Regions from separate parts of the Bacillus sp. KICET-3 genome, predicted to be linked through region 2. Evidence: riboswitches for the same ligand, from Rfam matches in the RefSeq annotation. Region 2 holds a riboswitch; each other region holds the start of a gene.

Region 1 (6,229 bases), 160 kb from region 2:
CGCATCTCATCCCGCATGAGCCCCATTTCGATGCTTGCTTTAAAGCAGCCAAGCTTGTCGCCGATATCAAAGCGGCTGCCTTCCAACTGCCGGGCATAAATGTTTTGTTCCCGGCATATGTCTCTTAACGCGTCTGTCAGTTGTATTTCATTCCCCGCGCCTTTTTGGGTACGCTCAAGAACAGGGAAAATGGATGGCTCTAAAATATAGCGTCCCATGACGGCGATATTCGAAGGCGCTTCTCGAACAGCCGGTTTTTCGACCAAGTCTTCGATGTCATATACTTTATTTTTCTGCGTGGCTGTCTGAATGATCCCGTATTTGGAGACATCGGCCGGTTCGACACACTGAACGCCGATGACAGATGTTTTATATTCTTTATATACGTCGATGAGCTGCTGCAAGGCCGGTTTTTCCGAGATCATGATGTCGTCGCCGAGCAGGACGGCAAACGGCTCATCACCGATGAAATGCCGCGCCGACAAAACCGCGTGTCCGAGTCCGAGCGGCTCTTTTTGGCGGATGTAATGGATGTTTGCTAAGTCGGCAATGTTCTGAATCTCTTTTAATAGATCATGTTTGTTTTTATTTAATAGATTCTGTTCGAGCTCAGCAGACCGGTCGAAATGATCTTCAATCGAGCGCTTGTTTCTTCCTGTAATGATGAGAATATCTTCTATGCCTGATTGAACGGCTTCCTCCACAATATATTGAATGGCAGGTTTATCAACGATCGGCAGCATTTCTTTCGGCTGCGCTTTTGTCGCAGGCAGAAATCTCGTTCCCAACCCGGCTGCGGGAATAACGGCTTTTCTTATTGTCATGATTATTCACTCCTGTTCATTTCAATTCTTAAGAATTTGTTTCAGGTTCTTGAAACACCCATAGGCGGTTACCGATAAAATTCATCACCATTCCTCCGAGGGTCGCTATGATTTTGCTGGAAAAGAGAGACAAGCCCCCTTTTTGAAGAACGTAGAGGATAAGAAAGGTGATCCCTGAAGCTGCAAGGTTTATCAGGAGAAAACGGAAAATCTCTTGTCCGCGGACCTTTTTTTTCACCCGGAATGTCCACGTGCGATTCCAGATATAGCTGTTTGCCATGCCGGCGGTATATGAACAAACCTGTGCGAGAAGGTAGGGGACATTGACCGCCGTAAGCAGGAAAAATACCCCGAAATCAATCAATGTGTTTCCGGCTCCGACAGTGCCGAAGCGGCATAAGGTGGCGAATTTGGTTTTCATCATAACGGCATTCGATTTTTACCTCCCAACAGGAGAAACGGGCTGTGCACCCTTCCTGAAAGCTTACACATAACCTTAGCGAATAATGTTGAATAAACGATAAACAAAAGATGAACAAACTATGAAATATTGAGGGGCGGGGGAAAAGAAAAACCGTTCCGGATGTGGAACGGTTCATTGGCCCGCAGGAGGAGATATTGGCGGCGTGCGGCACCTGAAGCCCGCTTTTACGCGCCTTGCGGGAAGTTATTCTTTGATCATTTTGACGTGAGGAATATCCGCGTCTAAAAATTCTTCGGAGGCGACTTTGTAGCCGTGTTTTTCGTAAAAAGGAACGGCTTGTGTCTGGGCGTTCAGCATGAATCGGGAAGCGCCCTGTTTTTTCGCTTCCGTTTCCAGCGCCTCCATAATCAGATTGCCGATACCTGAGGAACGGTGGCTTTTTAAAACACAGATTCGCTCCAGCTTTCCGTACCCGTCAACAAGGCGAACGCGGCCGGCTCCGACCGATTCTTTTCCGTCATAGATGACAAGGTGTGAAGATTCCTGTTCGAGATGATCCATTTCTTCTTCCGGTGAAACATGCTGTTCTTTGATAAATACTTCTGTTCTGACAAAAAAAGCGTCTTTAAGCTGCTGATCATTCTTGACGATGACGGATTTCACTTGTTGTCTTCACACTCCTAAAATAAATGTTTCATAAACGGTCCAAGAGCCGTTGTCCAATTGATAAAGCAGGTGAAAGCGGTCGATGATTTCTTCATGTGTCGCGTCTCTCATTTTAAGCGTTCCAAGGACATCGGAATGCTCATCATCAGAAAGGTTTTGGGCAATCGTCACATGGGGAACAAACGCATACTCCGGCTTGTCTTCCAAAACGCCGCTGTACATTTTTTCATGCAGCTCCGTTAATTCCGCTGTCGGTTCCGCTTTCATATAAATCACATTATTGACCGGGGCAAAAGAACTGAACTTTGTAATTTTCAGCCTGATCGGCTTCAGCTCTTTAGAAAGTTCTCTCAGGTGTGCAACGACTTTGCCGATATCTTCTTCAGAAGATTCAAACGGTGTTCTTAATGTGAGGTGGGGCGGGATTAAAGCGTAATTCGGATCATAGCGTTTCCGGTAGGAATTTGCAATGTCCTGAAGTTTTTTTGATGGGAATAGCACAATACCGTATTTCATTTTGTTCCCTCCTTAGACAATTTATATGGTTTTAGTATATCAAAGATCAGCTTAGATACGGAGAGCTAAAGCATTTTTTTTAAGGCGGGCGTGATTAAAGGCTGCCAGTACGTCCACTTATGGTCTCCGTCAAATGTTTCAAAGTGATAGTTCATGTTCTCGTTTTGAAGCAGCTCCTTCAGTTTTTCATTTGGAGCGGTAAAGTCCAAAATTTGATTGTCGGTCGTTTTGACTTCGGTTTCTTTTACGCCGATTTGGTGGTACACCGAAATGAGCTGCAGCGAAGCGGAGGTTTCGACTTTTTCAAGCACATGGCTGTCGACGTACGGGGACTGCATAATGACATTACCGAACATATTCGGGTAATCGAGCGCAGTCATGAGGGACACGGTTCCCCCGAGTGAATCTCCGATCAGCGTCCTGCCAGGTCCGACTTGATATGTTGGATATTCCCGGTCTGCGAAAGGAACCAGTTCATGTGCCAAAAAGCGCTTATACGCTTCGAATTTCGGCCCTTCCGGATGGTATGTGTGCCTTCTTTCCTGAACGCTTTTGTAAGGGACGCCGATGACGATGCACCGTTCAATTTCACCGTTGTGTAACAGTTCTTCGATCTGCCGGCTGATGCGGCCCAAACGGAAATAGTCATGACCATCCTGGGCGATGATGACATGGTATTTGTAGAGCGGGGAATAGCTGGAAGGCAAATAGACCAACAGCTCCATTTCTTCGCCGAGCTCTTTTGAGTAAAGCTTTTTTTCCTGAATGACTCCTGTTTTCATAGTCAAGCTGAATTCCTCCAGAAAGTAGGTTGTTAACGTTTCCAACATTGTAACACGAATAGTGCGAAAATTCTCTTCGTAACTGCAATTTTCGGCTGACCCGGGTTGCGTCCGGACTACATTAGTCTGCCGCTACAATGTGGCAAGCTTTTTCTGATCCGGGATTTCATCATATCATATCAAGGAGATAAAGATTCAAAAAAGGCTCTTGAAAATTCTCCTGAATTGGGGTAAAGTAAAGAACAATCAGAAAATTAAAGACATTCTTATCACGAGAGGTGGAGGGACTGGCCCTTTGAAACCTCAGCAACCGGCTGCACCTGACAATGTCAGTGCACCAAGGTGCTAAATCCAGCAAGCGACATGCTTGGAAGATAAGAGGAAGCGTTTATCCAACCCCTTCTTCTTATGAAGAAGGGGTTTTTACTTTTAAAAGGATGGTGTCATATGACTGAACATGTACAAACAACACTGGCGCAAATCGGAAACCGCAGCGATGAAATAACGGGAACCGTCAATCCGCCGGTTTATTTCTCCTCCGCATACCGCCATAAAGGAATCGGAGAATCCACCGGATTTGATTACATCCGCACAAAAAATCCGACAAGACAGCTTGTGGAGGACGCAATCGCAAAACTCGAAGGCGGAACGCGCGGCTTTGCGTTCAGTTCCGGCATGGCCGCCATTCAGACGATTATGGCGCTGTTTCAAAGCGGAGATGAGCTGATCGTCTCCTCGGATTTATACGGGGGGACATACCGCCTGTTCGAAAACGAATGGAAAAAATACGGACTGCGCTTTTTGTACGATGATTTCTCAGACGAGGACTGTATCAAGTCAAAAATCACGGAAAACACGAAGGCGCTTTTTGTAGAAACCCCGACAAACCCGCTCATGCAGGAAACCGATATTAAAAAAGTCGCGGAAATCGCCAAGGAGCACGGCCTGCTGCTGATTGTGGACAATACGTTTTACACCCCGGTTTTGCAAAGGCCGCTTGAGCTTGGGGCTGATCTTGTCATTCACAGTGCGACAAAGTATTTAGGCGGCCACAACGATCTTTTGGCTGGACTCGTCGTGGCAAAAGGCGAAGAGCTGTCAGAGGAAATGTTTCAGCATCAAAACGCCATCGGCGCTGTTTTATCCCCGTTTGATTCATGGCTGCTCATGAGAGGCATGAAGACGCTTGCCCTCAGAATGAGGCAGCATCAGGAAAACGCCCGGGAGCTCGCCGCGTTTTTGGAGGAACAGGAGGAGGTTGCAGACGTTCTTTATCCAGGAAAAGGCGGGATGCTGTCATTTCGCGTTCAAAAAGAAGAATGGGTCAACCCGTTTCTGAAAAGCTTGCAAACGATCTGCTTTGCTGAAAGCCTGGGCGGGGTTGAGAGCTTTATCACATATCCGGCGACACAGACCCACATGGATATTCCCGAGGACATCCGGATCGCGAACGGCGTCTGCAACAGGCTGCTGCGCTTTTCGGTCGGAATTGAGCATGTAGCCGATTTGAAGCATGACCTCAAGCAGGCATTGCAGAAAGTAAAAGAGGAGGCGGTCAACGCATGAGCAAGGGGAGCTGGACGTTCGAAACTAAACTCGTACACAACCAATCAAAAACAGACGGAGCAACAGGAGCCGTCAGCGTGCCGATCCAGCACGCATCGACCTTTCATCAAAGCTCGTTTGACCAGTTCGGCGAATATGATTACAGCCGTTCCGGGACTCCGACGAGAAAAGCGCTTGAAGACGCGATCGCCGAGCTTGAAGGCGGGGCGCGCGGGTTTGCTTTTTCTTCAGGCATGGCCGCCATCTCCACCGCTTTTTTGCTTTTATCAAAAGGAGATCACGTTCTGGTCACAAAAGATGTCTACGGCGGCACGTACCGGATGATTACCGATGTATTGAGCCGCTTTGGTATTGAGCATACTTTTGTCGATATGACCGATTTAAATGAAATTGCACTAAACATCAAGGAAAACACAAAGGTGATTTATCTTGAAACCCCTTCGAACCCGACGCTCGGGATCACGGATATCAGGGGCGTCGTCAAGCTTGCCAAAGCGCACGGCTGTCTGACTTTCCTTGACAACACGTTTATGACCCCGGCGCTTCAGCGGCCGCTTGAGCTTGGTGTTGATATCGTCCTGCACAGCGCGACGAAATTTTTAAGCGGGCACAGCGATGTCTTATCAGGTCTTGCCGCCGTCAAAGATGAAAAGCTCGGTGAAGCTCTCTATAAGCTGCAAAACTCTTTCGGAGCGGTTCTCGGCGTGCAGGACTGCTGGCTCGTCCTAAGAGGATTAAAAACGCTCCAGGTGCGCCTCGAAAAAGCAAGCCGAACAGCTCAGCAGCTCGCCGAATTTTTTGCAGACCACCCGGCTGTCAAGCAGGTGTATTATCCGGGGCTATCTTCACATCCGGGCGCCTCTGTGCATAAGCACCAGTCAAACGGCGCCGGCGCGGTTCTCTCTTTTGAGCTGGAGAATGCTGAAGCCGTTAAAAAAGTCGTGGAGAATGTTACTCTTCCGGTTTTTGCCGTCAGCTTGGGGGCGGTTGAGTCGATCCTTTCCTATCCGGCGAAAATGTCACATGCCGCAATGCCGAAAGAAGAGCGGGAAAAGCGGGGAATTACCGATGGCCTGCTGAGGCTCAGCGTCGGTGTGGAAAACGCGGATGATTTGCAGGAAGATTTTGCGCAAGCCTTGCAAGCTGCAGCAGGGACGCTTGCCCGGTCATGAGCGGGCAAGCGAAAAGGCCGGGAATTTGCTGAACACCCCGGCCTTTATTCGTTTTAAAGCAGACTGGCAAACCAGGTCCCCATGAAGGTTCCGACATAGTTGCCAATGAGGTAGCCGAACGTCCCGACCAGCATGATCGGGGCGACAAGCTCGCGCCAGCCTTTCCCGATCGCCATCGCCGCTGCAGTGGTCGGACCGCCGACTGCGGCGTTGCAGGCCAGGAGAATCTCTTCGAGCCGAAAGCGGAGCGCCTTGCCGGCCGCCAATGAAACCAACAGG
Region 2 (6,229 bases):
ATCGCCAGTAAACTTCGAAAACCTTGCAGATTTGCGTACTTGAGCATTATTACAGATTATACTTATTTTGTAAACCTATTTTTTGAAAAAAAGTTTTGAAATCGAGTATAATAGATTTGTTGGATTAAAGTTGTATTACCCGCTGATCAAAAAAGATAAACGCTTATGATATACAGGAGGTCTTTTTTATGGTGTTGAAAAGGCTAAAGGCGCTTTTTGCAGCCAAAGAAGCTATAACAGGTATCCCGCTGTTTTTCAGAGCCTTTAGAGCCTGGCGAAAAGGCGATTACCCCCTTTTTCCGAAAAAAACGATTTTACTTGCTGCTGCGGCTCTCGTTTATATCCTTTCCCCTGTTGACCTGATTCCCGATGTTCTTATAGGGCCGGGATGGATTGATGACGCGGCCGTTCTCGCTTTTTTATTTAGACAAATCGTTAAAGAGCTGGCTGATTTTGAAGCATTGGAGGGATGGGACAATGGAAGATAGAATGATTCACGGCCTGAACCACCTGCTGTTTTCCGTCTCAGACCTCGAGGCTTCTATCGCATTCTATGAGAAGGTGTTTGGCGCCAAATGGCTTGTAAAAGCCGAAAAAACAGCATATTTTGATCTAAACGGCATCTGGCTTGCCTTGAACGAGGAAAAAAATATTCCGCGGACGGAGATTCATGACTCCTACACGCATATCGCCTTTTCGATCAAACAGGAGGATGTGCCTGAGTGGGAAAAGAAATTAACCGCCCTTGGGGTAAACGTGCTAAAAGGAAGAAAACGCCATAAAGGCGATAAAGATTCGATTTACTTTACCGACCCTGACGGCCATAAATTCGAGCTCCACACCGGCTCTGTGCTGGACAGGCTCGCTTACTATCAAAAAGAAAAGCCGCACCTGTCCTTTCACGAAGCCAATATTAAAGCATTGTATGAAAAAAACAAGTAAAAAAAGCGCCCCGGCAAGGCTATGCCGGAAGCGCTTTTTTTATGATTGCTTCAGCTCGTCTTTTTCATAAATCGGCACCCATCCCTCAGTGGTGACGAAAATTCTGACGGCGACGACTTTCCGGTCCTCCTGAAGCGTAAAATAGTGGCGTGTGTTTTCCGGTACGGAAATCAAATCGCCGGGATTTAAAAGAACATCGAAAAACGCGCCGTCCTTTCCTTCAATCGCAAAAATTCCATGGCCGCTGACGATGAACCTGACCTCATCATCTGTATGGTGATGTTCCTGTTTAAAGTTTTTCAGCAGCTCATCCAGATTCGGATGTTGATCCGAAAGCGAGATGACATCCTGTGCCTGATAGCCGCGGCGCTCTGAAATATCTGAAATTTCCGCTGCGAACACGTCTAAAATCTTCTGTTTTTCTTCGTCGGTCAAATCATATTTTTCTCTTAGCCCAGCAGGCAGCTTTTCGATATCCCATTTTTCATAAATGACTTCCTGCTGCTTCAAAAATTGTTCTACCTCTTCCTGGTTTTCGATTGTTGTGTTTTCTTCATCATGGATGCGGATCGTTGCCATGCTTTTCTCCCCCTTTAGTGCACTCTTTACGCATATTGCGTTTGATATGATTTTAATTTTAAATGCCAGCTGAATAAAAATTCATAAGCCTCCAGCATGCGTTTCGCTTCAAATGCCGTGCGTCCCCAGACGGTAATGCCGTGGCTGCGGATCAGGACAGCGCCTGAATCTTTTGTCAGATGTGCGGCAAAATCTGCCGCCAAATCCGGGATATGGGCGGTGTTTTCAATAATCGGGACGGTGACCTCGGCATTTTCCTCCCAGTATCCGAGCGCTTTTATGATTTCCTGGCCTCTAAAGCTGACCTGCTTCTCTTGTCCATAAAGCTCAGATATCACGTTGTTGTCAATCGTATGGACGTGAAGACAGCAGCCGGCATTTGTTTTTTTGTAAACATACGTATGAAGAAGCGTTTCTGCCGACGGCTTCAGGGTATGACCGCTTTCCGCCGGCATGCCTTCTTCATCTACCAGGAGAAAATCCTCATCGGTTTCTTTTCGTTTATCTTTTCCGCTCGCCGTCACGAAAAAGCGAAGCGGATCATCTGACACTTTGATGGACAGATTGCCGCTCGTCGCCGGAAACCAGTCTCTCGCCGCAAGCTCTCTTTTCACTTCGGCCAGCTCCTGCCAGCGCTTTTTTCCTGCATCCATTCCTCCACCTCCTTGACGCCGAGAAGCGCCCGCTTCACATCGTAGAAATCTTCAAATGCGGCATGGCGCAATTGCAGGTCTTCACATTCCTTCAGCAAATAATCCCGCGCGATGCATAAATCAGCGCGCTTTGCCGCCTCCACATCTGTAACGGAATCCCCGATCATCACGATAAAATCATCTGGACCCTGAAGCTTGCGGATGATCGACGGCTTGCAGCAGCCGCATTCATTTTGGCATTGATCGTCGCACGGATACGGCCATTTGACCGATATGCTGTCGCCAAAAAAATCAGCCTGGTTGCAGTAAATCCGCTCTTTCTCCACGATTCCTTCAAGCAGCGGATATACGAAAAAGTCCATGCCGCCGCTGACGACGTAAAAAGGAAGTCCGCACCCGGACAGAAATGAAACAAATTCTTGGAAGCCCGCGCGGATTTCCGCCTGTTTGAGGATATATGCCGTAATGTCTTCCCTCAAGCCGCTGGAGAGCAGCTTGAACATGCTGCCGACACCCTCCCTGATCGACAGGTCTTTTGAAAGGACCGCATCTTTTAAGGCATGCCATTCTTCCGGAGCAAATGTTTTCATGATGCTGATGATGTTGTCATTTTTCGTAATCGTCCCGTCAAAATCGCAAATGATCAGCGGCTTTCTCATACAGATGCCTCAACTTTTCCCCATTTCTCAAGGGCAAGCCTTAAATCGGGAGAGCGCTTTGCCTTCTCTTCGGCAGGTTCAGCCTCCAGTACCGCTTCAATCGCCGCTCTAAATGCCCTGCCTCCTCCTATTGCTCCGTTCGGATGGCCGTGGATGCCGCCTCCGGCGTTTATGATATGATCAATCCCAAAATCCTTCATCAGCAGCGGGACCATTCCGGGATGAATGCCGGCCGACGGCACGGCAAAGGTCGGCTGAAAGACATCTTCTTTCGTGCATTCTTCATGAATGGCGAGTGCTTCGCGTTTTGGAAGGGCGACGCTTCCGTACGGGGAAGGAAACAGGCTGAAATCGGCGCCCGCATAGCGGTTCAGCTTTCCAAGCAGCAGCCGGTGGGAAAAGCCGTAATACGGTGATGACGTAAATGCGCCGCTTACCGCCGGATGCGCCATAATCGGCAGCGGAATGTCATCATCCTCCGCGAGGCTTTGCAGCACATCAAGCCCGTAGGCAAACACATTAAACAGCAGGACATCGGCGCCAAGCTCAGCGGCTTTTTTCGCTTTTGTTTTCAGCTCCATCGTCCTTCCCGTCAGGTTGACGGCGTAAAGCGTTTTATGGCCGGTTTCTTCATAGGTCTCCTGAAGAACCTTTCTCCCTTCTGTAATCCGCTTTTCAAACGGTGCACTGCCTGTTTCAAATAAAATTTCATCATCCTTGATCAAGTCCACCCCGCCAAGCGCCTGCTGCCTTAGCTGCTCTTTTAACTCCTCCATGCTCCGGCCGATGACGCCCTTGAAAATGCTCATCAGAAGCGGTCTTTCAAATTCGCCGATTTTTTTGCGGATCCCGTAGACGCCGAATCTCGGCCCCGGCAATGATCGTTTAAAGGCCTCGGAAAATTCGAGGTCCGTCAGTTTGACTTTTCCGTCAAGGGACAGCTTTCCGAAAACGGTCGTAAGGACGGCCGGGATATCGTCCGTAAAATTGAGTTCCGGATAGGCGATGGTGACTTTTGCCTGATGCTCTCCTTGATCGCCTTCGATTTCCTCAATCCGGACGACCCGCCCCTTGTGCCTTTTTAGTTGCTCTTTTTTTAATTGCGGCAAATCCGTCCAGGACCCCACAGTAAGGCCTAATGCAATTTGTTCGGCCTTTTTTTCCGGATCGCTGCCGGGATCCGTCAGGACATATGTTGCCAAAAGTTCGCTCATTCTTTAGCTCCTTCCTTGTTTCGTGCATATAAAAAACCTCTTTTTGCGCTGCATTCGCTTAAAGAGGTTTCGTTTCTGCGTGTCGAATCCTTATCTCTCAGCGGCAGCTGCAAGAATTAGCACCGTGCTTTTATAAGTCGGTTGCCGGGCTTCATCGGGCTCGTCCCTCCACCTGCTCTTGATAAGAATATTGTTTTTTATAAATTATTTTGAATTATCCCACCGTTTTCCGCGGTTGTCAATGAGAGACTTCCGACTTTTTGAAAATATTCAGCTCGGCGATCCGGTCGGCAGCTTCCCGCAGACGTTCTTCGCTTGTCAATAGACCGACTCTCACATATCCTTCGCCAAATGCTCCGAATCCTTTGCCGGGCGCCATGACGACATGCGCTTTTTCCAAGAGAAAATCGGAAAACCCTTCAGATGTAAAGCCTTCCGGAACAGGCATCCATGCAAAAAATGAGCCCTCTGGGGCCTGCGCTTCCCAACCGATGGCGCGGACGGCTTTCATCCAAACGTTGCGTCTTTTTTCATAGCGTTCATTTTGTTCCTTGACACAGCTTTGATCTGAAAGAAGCGCGACCGCCGCGGCGTCCTGGACTGCTTTAAAGAGGCTGACATACATATGATCCTGGTATAGGTTCAGCGCTTCAATCACCGAAGCATTTCCAGCGGCGAATCCGACTCTCCAGCCCGCCATATTATATGTTTTGGAGAGCGTATAGATTTCGATGCCGGCTTCTTTTGCTCCATCAGTTTCAAGAAAACTCACCGGCTTTTGCCCGTCATAGCCGATCGCCCCATAGGCAAAATCATGAACAACACAGATCCCGTGCGTTTTCGCGAGGCTGACCGTTTCCGCAAAAAACGCCGGCGTCGCCTGGGCTCCCGTCGGGTTGTTCGGATAGTTCAGATACATGAGCTTCGCTTTTTCCTTTATGTGTACTGGAATTTGGCTGTAATCCGGCAAATAGCCGTTTTTCTCCAACAGCGGCATCGTTTCCATGTTCGCTTTTGCCAGTCTGACGCCTGACCAATAATCCGGATAGCCCGGGTCGGGAACAAGCACCGTATCGCCGGGATTCAAGAGGCATTGCGGCAGCTCTACAAGCCCCGCCTTCCCTCCGAACAATACGGCGATTTCTTTATCAGGGTCAAGCAAGACGCCGTATTCCCTTTTATAAAATTCAGCGGCCGCCTGTTTCAGCGAACGGCTCCCCCGAAAAGAGGAATATTTATGATTTTCGGGATTCCGGACCGCTTCTGTCATCGCGTCAACAATGTGTCCCGGTGTCGGCTGATCGGGATTTCCCTGACCGAGATTGATCACATCATGGCCGGCGGCTATCTTTTCGTTCACCTTTTTGACCAAAGAAGCAAAAAATTGCTCGGGAAGCTGTTTCAATAGATCAGAAAGCTCAAATTTCATTTTTTTCACCCGCTTTGAAAAATTCTTGAAATGATAGTCCATCATCATATATTGTTAAAGATAAAATGTAAAGCAAAAAATGAGGTGGCTCAAAGTGAAGTGGACGATTTCCTGCCTGCAATTCGATATATCATACGGAAACCCTTCAGAAAATTTTAAAAAAGCAAGCCGGCTGGTCGAAAGTGAAAGCCGGCACGCGGATATTTTGATTCTTCCCGAGCTTTGGACGACTGGCTATGATCTAAAAAACCTTGATGCAATCGGAGACGATGAAGGAGAGCAGACCAAAGAATGGCTCCGGCAAACGGCGAAAGCGAACAATGTCCACATTGTGGGCGGCTCAGTCGCCGTCAAGAGAAAAAGCGGCGTATACAATACGATGTACATCGCCGACAAAAACGGAAGACTTGTAAAAGAATACAGCAAAGCTCACCTTTTTCAGCTGATGGATGAGCATCTTTATTTAGCTCCGGGATCGGGCGGAGGCTGCTTTGAGCTTGAAGGCGTCAAAGCAGCGGGTTTTATCTGCTATGACATCCGTTTTCCTGAATGGATCAGGAAACACACGTCAAAAGGAGCCGGCATCGTATTTGTATCAGCTGAATGGCCGCATCCGCGCCTCGATCATTGGCGGACTCTATTAACGGCCAGAGCGATCGAAAATCAATGTTTTGTCGCCGCCTGCAATTGCTCGGGGCATAACCCGGAAAACGAATTTGCGGGCCACAGCATGATCATTGATCCGCTCGGACA
Region 3 (6,229 bases), 220 kb from region 2:
GGAAAGCTTGCAGACTTTGGCTTTACTCAAGGCCTTCAGAAAGAACAGGAAGGCGTCTATGTAAAAGTTCCCGTCTTCTCCTTCGCAAAGCTGAGAAGGGTGGACATCACACTCGGCCCTGAAATGAAATCGACGGGTGAGGTCATGGGGAAAGATACGACATTGGAAAAGGCGCTTTACAAAGGGCTGATTGCCTCAGGCATCCAGATTCCGAACTACGGATCTGTGCTCCTGACCGTCGCTGACAAGGACAAAGAAGAAGGCCTTCATATCGCCAAACGCTTCCATGCCATCGGCTACAACATATTGGCTACGGCAGGTACGGCAGGCTATCTGCGGGAAGCATCCATCCCAGCGAAAACCGTCGGGAAAATCGGCGAGGAAGGCACGAATCTGCTTGACGTCATCCGCAATGGGGAAGCGCAGTTCGTCGTCAATACGCTGACAAAAGGAAAGCAGCCGGCAAGAGACGGGTTCAAAATCAGACGCGAATCCGTCGAAAACGGTGTGGCCTGCCTGACGTCATTAGATACGGCCGAAGCGATTTTACGGGTGCTTGAGAGCATGAGCTTCCGCGCGGATCATATGCCTGCTGCCAACATGGCTCAAGAGGCGGCTGCCGTCAAATGAAAAAGGGATATATGACGGTTCGTTCCAATGATTGCATCGCTGACGGCATTTACCAAATGGTGCTGAAAGGGGAGCTCGCTGAATCGTGCAGCGCCCCCGGCCAGTTCCTTCATTTGAAAGTCGCTGAATCTGTCGCTCCTTTATTACGGCGTCCGATCAGCATCGCCCGGATTGATAGGGACAAACAGGAAATGACGATCATTTTTCGGAAGGATGGAGAAGGAACCCGGCTCCTTTCCTTAAAGGAAAAAGGCGATCTCGTCGATTGCCTCGGCCCTCTGGGAAACGGATTTCCGGCAGACGAGCTCAAATCCGGCGGAACGGCTCTTCTAGTCGGCGGAGGGATCGGCGTCCCCCCTCTCTATGAACTGTCCAAACAGCTGACAAAGCGGGGCGTCCATGTTGTGCATGTGTTGGGGTTTGCGTCAGCCAAAGACGTGTTTTACGAGCGGGAATTTGCCGAGTACGGCCCTGTATATATTGCCACAGCGGACGGCACCCATGGGGAGAAAGGATTTGTCACCGATGTCATCGAGGCAAAAGGCCTTCAATTTGACTATCTGCTCGCCTGCGGCCCGACCCCTATGTTAAAGGCTTTGAAAGACCGCTATCCCGAAAAAGAGGTTTATTTATCGATGGAAGAGCGGATGGGCTGCGGAATCGGCGCCTGTTTTGCCTGTGTATGCCATACGGATCAAAGTGAAAAACCGTATGTAAAAGTTTGTCTGGACGGACCTGTTTTCAAAGCGCAGGAGGTGCTTTTGTAATGCTTGACGTAAATTTGCCCGGCCTCAAATTAAAAAATCCGATCATGCCGGCATCCGGATGCTTTGGTTTTGGAAAAGAGTTTGCAAACCTTTATGATCTTTCATGCCTCGGGGCGATCATGATCAAAGCGACAACGAGCGAGCCCCGCTTCGGGAATCCGACGCCAAGGGTCGCAGAAACACAAGCGGGCATGCTCAATGCGATCGGATTGCAGAATCCCGGTCTTCAGGCTGTCATGGAGCACGAGCTTCCGTGGCTGGAACAATTCGATACACCGATTATCGCCAATGTAGCCGGATCACAGCTTGAAGATTATGTGGAGGTTGCCGAAGAAATCAGCAAAGCTCCGAATGTCCACGCGCTTGAACTGAATATTTCCTGCCCGAATGTCAAAACAGGCGGGATCGCGTTCGGTACACGTCCGGAAATGGCAGCCGAGCTGACAAAGGCTGTTAAACAAGTGTCCAGCGTTCCGGTCTATGTCAAATTGTCTCCAAATGTCGCCAATATCACTGACATCGCCTTAGCCATTGAAGAAGCGGGGGCAGACGGTTTGACGATGATCAACACGCTGATCGGCATGAGGCTCGATCTGAAAACGGGCAAGCCGATTTTGGCAAATAAGACCGGAGGATTATCTGGCCCGGCCGTAAAACCGGTAGCCATCAGGATGGTTTATGAAGTCAGTCAGGCGGTAGACATCCCGATCATCGGCATGGGCGGCGTTCAGTCTGCGGAAGATGTGCTTGAATTCCTGCTGGCGGGGGCAAGCGCAGTCGCGGTCGGCACTGCCAATTTTGTCAATCCATTCGCCTGCCCGGAGATCATTGAAGAACTGCCGCGCGTTTTAGAAAAATACGGATACGGGTCTTTGACCGAATGCATCGGAAGGAGCTGGAAGCATGAACAATACGCCGCCAATCATCGCGCTTGACTTTGCATCTGCGCCGGAAACATTTGCGTTTTTGAACCGGTTTGACGGAGAGGAGCTTTTTGTGAAAGTCGGGATGGAGCTGTTTTATCAGGAAGGTCCTTCAATTCTTGAACAATTAAAACATAGAAACTGCCGCATTTTCCTTGATTTGAAGTGCCATGACATTCCGACGACCGTATATAAGGCAATGAAAAGGCTGGCGGGGTTTGGCGTCCATCTTGTCAATGTGCACGCTGCAGGCGGAAAACGGATGATGGAAGCCGCTCTTGAAGGTCTTGAGGCGGGGACGTCCGCCGGACAAAAACGTCCGTCATTAATCGCCGTAACACAGCTGACGAGCACATCTCCGGAAATGCTTCATGAGGAGCTCCTGATCAAAACGCCGCTTGCGGAAACCGTTCTTCACTACAGCAGGTTCGCAGAGGAAAGCGGGCTGGACGGCGTTGTCTGTTCCGTCCATGAAGCAGAGCGCATCTATCAGGAGGTATCTCCGTCGTTTCTGACTGTGACGCCTGGAATCCGGTTGGCTGATGATCAGAAAAACGACCAGGTCAGAGTAGCGACCCCGGCCGATGCAAAGGAAAAAGGCGTGTCGGCGATCGTTGTCGGCCGTTCTATCACCAAAGCTGAGGATCCGGTTGCTGCATATCAGAAAATAGTACGGGAATGGAAGGGGATCAAAGCATGAAAACAGAAATTGCAAGCCATCTTTTAGCGATCAAGGCGGTTTTCCTGCGGCCGAACGAGCCGTTTACATGGGCGAGCGGCATGCTGTCGCCGATTTACTGTGACAACCGTTTGACGCTGTCATATCCCGAAGTGAGGGATGATATCGCGTCAGGCCTCGCCGGGCTGATAAAAGACAAATTTCCGGAAGCGGAAATGGTCGCAGGCACGGCGACAGCGGGCATACCGCATGCCGCCCTTGCCGCTGACAGGCTCCGTTTGCCGATGTGCTATGTCAGAAGCAAACCGAAAGCGCACGGAAAAGGAAATCAAATTGAGGGGACGGTCAAGAACGGACAGAAAGTCGTTGTTATTGAAGATTTAATCTCGACGGGCGGAAGCGTGCTTGAAGCGGTTTCCGCTCTAAAAAAGGCCGGCTGCGATGTCCTCGGCGTCGCCGCCATCTTCACATACGGTCTTCCGAAAGCGGACATCGCCTTTAAGAATGCGGATGTCGAGTATCACACCCTGACCGATTACGATACATTGACGGAAACCGCGCTTGCCGGAGGATACATCAGTGAAGCCGATGCCGGAAAACTGAAAGAGTGGAAAGCAAATCCCGAGTCGAGAGCTTGGATTGAAAAATAAGAAAGCCGTCTCCCTTTTTAAGGGAACGGCTTTTTTAATTTGATGAAACCGCGGTTTTTCTGTTTTTTTCATGCTTTTGACCGGTTGAAATATAGTAAAATAGCATCATTTTTATTTTTCATTAATCCTATAAAAAAAGTCGGGTTGACTTTTGTTCGAATTGTGCTAAAATTTTAAAATAACAAAAGCAGACTTATCAAGAGCGGTGGAGGGACTGGTCCGATGAAACCCGGCAACCTGCGTGCAAGCGCAAGGTGCTACGTCCAGCAAAATGCGCTCATTTTGAGAGATAAGGAATATGTAAAGTTCCTCGTCTTTCTTTCAAATTTGGAAGAAAGATTTTAATTTTTTAGGGCAGAGGAGGAGCTGGCAATGAAAAGAGATGAGCAGCTCGAAAAAGTGATCATCAAAATGAAAGACATGCTGAAAGACATGAATTACGGATCCATCACATTCGTTGTTCAAGATGGAAAGGTCATTCAAATCGAAAAAAATGAAAAAATAAGATTGAAATAGCTGACTAGACAAACTAGAGGCGGTTTTCACAGAAGTTTTTTTCTGCTGGAAGCCGTTTTTTTGTTGGCGAAAAAGGGGGAACCGAAAATATTTACTTACAGTACATGGGAAGAACCAAAAATCGCTTTTCAAGAGGATGATTCATATAAAGGGGCATTATCGGTCCTGAAATGGGCGTACGGCCATTACGGGGATCAGCTCGTATACGCATGCAGCTTCGGAATCGAAGGGATCGTCCTGATTGATTTGATTTATAAGGTGAAAAAGGACGCCGTCATCGTATTTCTTGATACAGGTCTGCATTTTAAAGAAACGTATGACACGATTGAGGCTGTCAAAGAACGATATCCGGGCCTTCAGATTATCATGAAGAAACCGGAGCTTACGGTTGAACAGCAGGCTCAGCAATACGGGGACAAACTGTGGGAGACCAATCCGAATTTCTGCTGTGAAATGAGGAAGGTCATTCCACTCCGCGAGACGCTGTCAGCTTACCCGGCATGGCTGTCAGGGCTGCGCCGCGAGCAATCCGAAGGGCGGAGAAAGACGAACTTTTTAAATAAAGACGAAAAATTCAAGTCTATCAAAGTCTGTCCGCTCATCCATTGGACATGGAAGGATATTTGGAGATATGTGACAAAACACGATCTGCCGTACAACCCGCTCCATGACAAAGGATACCCGAGCATCGGCTGCGCGCCGTGCACCTCTCCGGCTTTTACGATAGACGATCTCCGCTCCGGCCGCTGGAATGGATCAAATAAAACAGAATGCGGATTACACGAGTAAGGAGATGAGTTATGGAACTTGCCGCCATTTTATTTAGCATGTTTTTTGCGATGAACATCGGAGCGAGCGGTGCAGCGGCTTCCATGGGCATCGCCTACGGATCTGAAGCGGTGAAAAAAAAGCTTCACGCGCTCTTGATCTGTGCGGCCGGCGTTCTCTCCGGAGCCGTCATCGGCGGGGGGAACGTCGTGAAAACGATTAGTTCGGGCATCATTCCCGAGCGGGTGATTTCGCTTGAAATCGTCTGCATTATCATCGGGTCCGCCGCCTTGTCGCTTTTTATCGCAAATGTTCTCGGCATCCCGCTTTCAACGAGTGAAGTGACAGTCGGATCTGTCGTCGGAGTAGGTGTCGCATATCAAGTTTTGTTTGTCAAATCTTTGTTTGTCATCGTCCTGTTCTGGGTAGTCGTTCCGGTCGCAGCTTTTTCTTTTACCTTTGCCATGGCAAAGTTTATGAAGAAAACAATAAAGCGCCGCGCTGCGGGGAACAAAGCGAAGATTTTGACGGTTCTGCTGTTAATCAGCGGATTTTTTGAGGCTTTTTCAGCGGGAATGAACAATGTCGCGAACGCTGTCGGCCCTTTGGTGGCGGCACATGTTTTGACAGTCGGGGAAGGAACGCTGTACGGCGGACTGTTTGTCGCGCTCGGCGCCCTTTTATTGGGCCGCCGCGTTCTTGAAACAAACGGCAAAAAGATTACCAGATTTTCAAAAGGAGAAGGAATCCTTCTTTCAAGCACGGGAGCCGGGCTTGTCATTCTCAGTTCCATGTTCGGCCTTCCCGTTCCGCTCGCACAGGTGACATCATCGTCTATTATCGGGATGGGCATGGCGAAAAACGGCGGCAATGTTTTTCATAAACAGGTGGTCAAAACGATGCTGAAAGTGTGGATCGTATCGCCGTTCCTTTCATTAAGCCTGTCTTATATGCTGGTCAGCCTTTTATTAAAAGGAGACTATTATGCTCTCATCGTCGTTACGAGCGTTCTTTTGGCATCTGTCGGGACGATCAGCCTGGTGAGGGCAGTGAAAAAAGAACATAGCTCCGTCCATGAACAGGGCGGGGGAATTTAAACATCTAGTAGGGGGAAATAATGTTATGAGTTTAGCGCCACACGGCGGTGTATTGGTTATCCGCGTCAATGAAGCATATGATGTTCAACATATCGCACTGGAAATCGAACTTGATTTGATCGCTTTTGCCGATTTGGAGCTGGTTGGAATCGGTGCATACAGCCCGATCCAAGGCTTTTTAACAGAAAAAGACTACCTA

Evidence for each region. A riboswitch is a leader RNA that binds a small molecule or an ion and turns the genes downstream of it on or off. The one in region 2 is predicted to bind S-adenosylmethionine.
Region 1: it holds a riboswitch for S-adenosylmethionine, as region 2 does, so the genes downstream of both, R5H20_RS06990 (methionine biosynthesis PLP-dependent protein) here and mtnW (2,3-diketo-5-methylthiopentyl-1-phosphate enolase) in region 2, are expected to answer to the same signal.
Region 3: it holds a riboswitch for S-adenosylmethionine, as region 2 does, so the genes downstream of both, R5H20_RS08915 (YezD family protein) here and mtnW (2,3-diketo-5-methylthiopentyl-1-phosphate enolase) in region 2, are expected to answer to the same signal.

Annotation. Positions count from the first base shown of each region.
Region 1 is NZ_CP137345.1:1,389,510-1,395,738, forward strand. Features, by position in the region: gene galU (UTP--glucose-1-phosphate uridylyltransferase GalU) at 1-824, opposite strand, end outside; gene R5H20_RS06970 (GtrA family protein) at 853-1,248, opposite strand; gene R5H20_RS06975 (GNAT family N-acetyltransferase) at 1,492-1,911, opposite strand; gene R5H20_RS06980 (YjcG family protein) at 1,921-2,430, opposite strand; gene R5H20_RS06985 (esterase family protein) at 2,496-3,212, opposite strand; SAM riboswitch class I at 3,476-3,593, shown strand; gene R5H20_RS06990 (methionine biosynthesis PLP-dependent protein) at 3,660-4,778, shown strand; gene metC (cystathionine beta-lyase) at 4,775-5,950, shown strand; gene R5H20_RS07000 (DUF819 family protein) at 6,004-6,229, opposite strand, start outside.
Region 2 is NZ_CP137345.1:1,544,513-1,550,741, reverse strand. Features, by position in the region: gene R5H20_RS07815 (YkvA family protein) at 189-488, shown strand; gene fosB (metallothiol transferase FosB) at 490-942, shown strand; gene R5H20_RS07805 (1,2-dihydroxy-3-keto-5-methylthiopentene dioxygenase) at 982-1,521, opposite strand; gene R5H20_RS07800 (methylthioribulose 1-phosphate dehydratase) at 1,548-2,174, opposite strand; gene mtnX (2-hydroxy-3-keto-5-methylthiopentenyl-1-phosphate phosphatase) at 2,132-2,839, opposite strand; gene mtnW (2,3-diketo-5-methylthiopentyl-1-phosphate enolase) at 2,830-4,047, opposite strand; SAM riboswitch class I at 4,135-4,235, opposite strand; gene R5H20_RS07785 (pyridoxal phosphate-dependent aminotransferase) at 4,286-5,476, opposite strand; gene R5H20_RS07780 (carbon-nitrogen family hydrolase) at 5,571-6,229, shown strand, end outside.
Region 3 is NZ_CP137345.1:1,759,705-1,765,933, forward strand. Features, by position in the region: gene carB (carbamoyl-phosphate synthase large subunit) at 1-630, shown strand, start outside; gene R5H20_RS08895 (dihydroorotate dehydrogenase electron transfer subunit) at 627-1,397, shown strand; gene R5H20_RS08900 (dihydroorotate dehydrogenase) at 1,397-2,332, shown strand; gene pyrF (orotidine-5'-phosphate decarboxylase) at 2,301-3,020, shown strand; gene pyrE (orotate phosphoribosyltransferase) at 3,017-3,649, shown strand; SAM riboswitch class I at 3,840-3,945, shown strand; gene R5H20_RS08915 (YezD family protein) at 4,061-4,165, shown strand; gene R5H20_RS08920 (phosphoadenylyl-sulfate reductase) at 4,253-4,954, shown strand; gene R5H20_RS08925 (sulfate permease) at 4,966-6,030, shown strand; gene sat (sulfate adenylyltransferase) at 6,056-6,229, shown strand, end outside.